Regions from separate parts of the Enterobacter sp. LM3 genome, predicted to be linked through region 1. Evidence: predicted binding sites of a transcription regulator. Region 1 holds the regulator's gene; the other holds the start of a gene.
The links. The regulator Fur, encoded in region 1, represses iron uptake genes when iron is present. The targets are predictions, from matches to a motif close to ATAATAATGAGAACNACTATCAA.
Positions count from the first base shown of each region.

Region 2: a site for Fur is predicted at 1,016-1,038, ahead of exbB (tol-pal system-associated acyl-CoA thioesterase). Genes of this name have one in related genera too.

Region 1 is NZ_JBJURN010000001.1:424,546-427,510, reverse strand. It holds gene chiP (chitoporin ChiP) at 1-994, shown strand, start outside; gene chiQ (ChiQ/YbfN family lipoprotein) at 1,041-1,370, shown strand; gene fur (ferric iron uptake transcriptional regulator) at 1,479-1,925, opposite strand; gene fldA (flavodoxin FldA) at 2,218-2,748, opposite strand; gene ybfE (LexA regulated protein) at 2,904-2,965, opposite strand, start outside.
Region 2 is NZ_JBJURN010000003.1:331,532-334,496, reverse strand. It holds gene metC (cystathionine beta-lyase) at 1-848, opposite strand, end outside; gene exbB (tol-pal system-associated acyl-CoA thioesterase) at 1,100-1,831, shown strand; gene exbD (TonB system transport protein ExbD) at 1,838-2,263, shown strand; gene ACJ9N4_RS05705 (cytoplasmic protein) at 2,309-2,740, opposite strand; gene ACJ9N4_RS05700 (hypothetical protein) at 2,742-2,965, opposite strand, start outside.

The DNA.
Region 1 (2,965 bases):
AGCCGCGAAATTCAAATACGGCCCGGTATGGGCGCGTGGTGGTTATATTCAGCCAACCGGTCAAACACTGTTAGCCCCACACTGGAGCTTTATGCCAGGTACTTATCAGGGGGCGGAAGCCGGTGCCAACTTTGACTACGGTGATGCAGGTGCGTTGAGTTTCTCCTATATGTGGACCAACGAATATAAAGCACCGTGGCATATCGAAATGGACAAGTTCTACCAGAACGATAAAAAGACCAAAGTGGATTACCTCCACTCGCTGGGTGCGAAATACGACTTCAAAAACGATCTGGTTCTTGAAGCGGCCTTTGGCCAGGCGCAAGGTTATGTCGATCAATACTTTGCCAAAGCCAGCTATAAGTTTGATATCGCGGGTAGCCCGCTGAGTACCAGCTACCAGTTCTACGGTACGCGCGATAAAGTCAGTAATGGTGGCGTCAATGACATTTATGATGGCACCGCGTGGCTGCAGGCGCTGACCTTCGGCTACAAAGTGGGTCAGGTTGATTTGCGTCTGGAAGGGACATGGGTGAAGGCGGAAGGGCAGCAGGGCTACTTCCTGCAGCGTATGACCCCAACCTACGCCTCCTCCAACGGTCGTCTGGATATCTGGTGGGATAACCGTTCAGACTTCAACGCCGACGGTGAAAAAGCGGTGTTCTTCGGCGCGATGTATGATCTGAAAAACTGGAACCTGCCGGGTTGGGCTGTGGGGGCATCTTACGCTTACGCCTGGGATGCGAAACCTGCCGATATGGCAACACCTGACGCATACTACGATCCAAACTACCGTCTGAAAGAGTCCTCTTACAGCCTGGATGCCATGTACACCCTGCAGGATGGCCGTGCAAAAGGAACAATGTTCAAGCTGCACTTCACCCAGTATGACAACCACTCTGATATCCCAAGCTACGCGGGCGGTTACGGCAACATCTTCCAGGATGAGCGTGACGTGAAGTTCATGGTTATTGCCCCATTCACAATCTTCTGATGAACACCCCGGTGGGCTAAGCCCGCCGGGATGGAGACTGCACATGATGAAAAAAATCGTAATCGTCGCGTTGCTGGCATCGGGGTTGGTGGCTTGTGCACAGCCTCAGGCACCGAAAGAGGACTCGCGTCTGAAAGAGGCATACAGCGCCTGTATTAATACGGCGGAAGGTTCGCCGGAGAAAATTGAAGCCTGTCAGAGCGTGCTGAATGTACTGAAGAAAGAGAAAGCACATGAGCAATTCGCGACGCAGGAGAATGTCCGCGTGATGGATTACCAGGCCTGTATTCAGGCGCGTAAGACCGGTAACGATCAGGAAGTGGCGAAGCGTTGCGATCAGATCTGGAAAGAAATTCGCAGTAATAACAGTAAATAATCAGCTGTCTTGACGCCCGGTAGCACTGCGCTTACCGGGCTTTTTTTATGCCAGATTACAGGCAAAAAAAAGCCAACCTTTCGGCTGGCTCAGAGTATGAAAGCAGACTTATTTTGCGTCGTGCGCGTGCTCGTCTTCGCGGCAATCACCTTCCGCACAGTGGCCGTACAGGTACAGGCTGTGGTTGGTCAGGCGGATGCCATGACGGGCGGCAATTTCACGCTGGCGCGCTTCGATGGAATCATCGCTAAATTCAATGACCTTACCGCAATCAAGGCAGATCAGGTGATCGTGGTGCTGCTGTTGGGTCAGTTCGAAAACAGATTTACCGCCTTCGAAATTATGACGGGTCACAATACCCGCGTCATCAAACTGGTTCAGTACACGATAAACAGTGGCCAGCCCAATCTCTTCGCCCATGTCGATAAGACGCTTGTAAAGGTCTTCCGCGCTGACATGGTGGTTGTCTGGCCCCTGAAGCACTTCAAGGATTTTTAATCGAGGAAGCGTTACTTTCAGGCCAGCCTTCTTTAATGCGGTATTGTTGTCAGTCATGCGGAATCTGTCCTGTTGCTAAACGATTCACTTCTATAAAGGAAGTGACAGAAAATGCACTTGGGATAATGCGTCTCATTATAGAACTGCCATGCCTAAATGAAAACTGCAAGTCTCAAGCAAAGTATGCTTATAAAAACGTGGTATCACCAACAAACTTGTTCGATGGCTTCCACTTTTTGTCAGGGGAATATTGTACAGATTTGAACGAAAAAGTTAAAAGTTTGTAGCAATTAATTTAATCGGTTTTACCCGATTGGCGGGCGCAACCGGAGTTGCGCCACGTCAGAACTCAGGCGTTAAGAATGTCGTCCAGGTTCAGTTCTTCGCGGATCTGCTTAACCCATTTATCAACACGCTCAGCAGTCAGTTCCGGCTGACGATCTTCGTCGATAGCCAGGCCGACGAAGTGATCGTCGTCCGCCAGACCTTTAGAGGCTTCGAAGTGGTAGCCCGCTGTTGGCCAGTGACCCACGATTACCGCGCCGTGCGGCTCGATGATGTCGCGGATGGTGCCCAGCGCGTCGCAGAAATATTCTGCGTAATCTTCCTGATCGCCGCAGCCGAACAGTGCAACCAGCTTGCCGTTGAAGTCGACTTCTTCCAGTGTCGGGAAGAAATCATCCCAGTCACACTGCGCTTCACCATAGTACCAGGTCGGGATACCCAGCAGCAGAATGTCATAACCTTCGAGATCTTCTTTGCTGCTCTTGGCGATGTCATGCACATCGGCAACGTCTTTACCGAGCTGTTTTTGAATGTTTTTTGCGATATTTTCGGTATTGCCGGTATCACTGCCGAAGAAAATGCCGATGATTGCCATGAGTAAAATAACCTCTTGAAACTTAATGGTATGGTGGCGCAATTTGTCCACGGATAAGGGCAATAATAGCAGAACAGGCAACCCTGCGGAAACTGCTATCGCGCAGGACTGCACTCTGTGCTACATGAAAACGGTGAGAAAGGAGATTTTCAGACTTATACCTTGCCGCGCAACGTCTCAAGCTGTGTGATTAACATCTCTTCAATCAACTCACTGC
Region 2 (2,965 bases), on a different contig from region 1:
ACCTGAGGATGCTGTGCCAGCCACTCGGCCACCTTCAGGCTGCTTTCATGGTGCTGACGCAAACGCACACCCAAAGTACGAATACCGCGGCTGGTCATGTAGGCGGTATCGGCATCGACCATCTGACCCATCAGATAGGCATTTTCGCGCAGTTGATCCCAGCAACGGGCGTTGGACACTGCCGTGCCAATCATGCCGTCGGAGTGACCAATCAGGTATTTCGTTGCCGCCTGAATAGAGATATCAATGTCGAATTCCAGCGCTTTAAACAGCACGCCCGCCGCCCAGGTGTTGTCGATCATGATGATCGCTTCCGGTGCTTTGCTGCGCACGGCTTTCACGATGGCAGGAACGTCATGCACTTCCATCGTGATAGAACCCGGGGATTCCAGGAATACGATGCGTGTGTTTGGCTGAATAAGTTCTGCGATACCCTCACCAATCAGCGGATCAAACCAGCTGGTCGTCACGCCGAGCTTGCTGAGGATTTTGGTACAGAAATCCTGGCTTGGCTCATAGGCGGTGTTGGTCATCAGGATATGGTCACCCTGTTCGACAAACGCCAGAATGGTATTGGCCACCGCTGCTGCACCGCACGGGAACAAGGCGCAGCCCGCGCCACCTTCCAGCTCGCACATGGCTTCCTGCAATGAAAAATGGGTTAGCGTGCCACGACGGCCATAAAACAGCCCACCGCTGGCGCGGTTACGCGTGGCAATTTTCTTGTCCTCAACGGTATCAAACACCAGCGAGGAGGCGCGTTGAATCACGCTGTTGACCGATCCCAGTGTGTATTTTTTACTGCGCCCGGCCTGTACCAGCGTGGTATCAAGATGCTTCTTTGTCATGTTCGCTAACCCTGTTTTTATACGTCTGGACGTCCAGACTACCACGATTGTAACATTGTGCACCCGGATGCTTATCGAATAAGCAGAAAATTTTATGAATAATACGCATAAGCAATTTTTACTGCGTAAGCGCAATGAAAGTGAGCGTAAATGGCGGCAGCATGTAAATACTAATGAGAACCACTATCAATTCGATGGTGTTTTGATATCATTACGCTCAGATTTTGTGATTTGCGTCCTGGAGATACAGAGTGGGTAATAATTTGATGCAGGCGGATCTCTCCGTCTGGGGCATGTATCAGCATGCTGACATCGTGGTTAAGATTGTGATGATCGGCCTGATTCTGGCGTCCGTTGTCACCTGGGCTATTTTCTTCAGCAAGAGTGCCGAGCTTCTCGCGCAGAAGCGTCGCCTCAAGCGCGAGCAACAGCAGCTGGCCGAAGCCCGCTCTCTGGATCAGGCTTCTGATATAACCTCATCCTTCCACCCGAAAAGCCTGACCACTCTGTTAGTTAACGAAGCGCAGAACGAGCTGGAACTTTCCGCAGGCAGTGAAGATAACGAAGGTATTAAAGATCGTACTGGTTTCCGTCTGGAACGTCGCGTTGCAGCCGTGGGTCGTCACATGGGCCGTGGTAATGGTTATCTGGCAACTATCGGTGCGATTTCTCCGTTTATCGGCTTGTTTGGTACGGTCTGGGGCATCATGAACAGCTTTATCGGCATTGCGCAGACTCAAACGACAAACCTGGCCGTGGTGGCACCGGGTATCGCCGAAGCGCTACTGGCGACGGCTATCGGTCTGGTTGCGGCAATTCCGGCAGTGGTTATCTATAACATCTTCGCGCGTATGATTGGTAGCTACAAGGCGACTCTCGGTGACGTCGCCGCGCAGGTTTTGCTGCTGCAAAGCCGTGATCTTGACCTGAATGCCAGCGCTGCTAAACCGGTACACGCTGCGTCCAAACTGCGCGCAGGTTAATCCACTATGGCAATGCGTCTTAATGAAGATCTGGACGATAACGGTGAAATGCATGAAATCAACGTGACGCCGTTTATCGACGTCATGCTGGTTCTGTTGATTATCTTCATGGTTGCTGCGCCGCTGGCGACGGTGGATGTGAAGGTGAATCTTCCCGCCTCCTCCAGCCAGCCGCAGCCGCGCCCGGAAAAGCCTGTCTATCTGTCGGTGAAAGCGGATAAATCCATGTTCCTGGGTAACGACCCGGTGACGGATGAATCGGTCATTCCGGCACTGGAGCAGCTTACCGGTGGTAAGAAAGACACCACCGTTTTCTTCCGCGCGGATAAAACCGTCGATTACGAAACCATGATGAAGGTAATGGACACGCTGCATCAGGCGGGGTATCTGAAGATTGGTCTGGTCGGTGAAGAGAGAGCGGCCGCGAAATAAAATGAAGAGCTGGCGAAAGTCAGCTTTTTTTTTGCACGTACTGAATTAGTTTTTTGTTTCTTCCCCGGCATGCGCATCTTCATTGAGCGCGACACAGGTGACATTTGACGTGCGATACTCGCCGTCGGACAGTTTGCGCGTCAGGCGCAGGGTGGCGGTTTCTCTGGCGAGCAGATACTGATAATTGGCCTCCAGCCGCCCCAGGAGCTTCTCCTTCAGCTCCGGACGTTGTTCGATAATGGCATTAATCACTGCACCGTAAATCTCTTCCTTAACCTGTAAAGAATAAATTTCACGGCGGTTCTGCCACTTCAGGCGTACCAGCGTCGCAGGAATGGATATCAGGTCTTGCGTAATACGCGTCATCTCGGCGTTTTTTGTGTTTCTCAACGCATCGAGATTTTGCTCTAAGATAAACTCATCACTTTTTTTGTCATCTAAAGTCAAATATACGTTGTTATCGTTAACTTCTTTCACGTTAATCTTCCCCGAGGTCATAAAAAATGGGGCTGTTTTTTTCGCGAGTAATTAGATTAAGCCAAATTTCATTGCCCGCTTCATTTATTTCTTTGGTTTTTTCAGCCATTATTTGACTTAGTTTCTGGGCATCTATTTCACCTTCGGCCTGCAGGTCATCCAGCAGGTGTACAAAGGCTTCAATTTTTACAGCGCGAAATAAACGGTCTTTTATATGGCGATCAT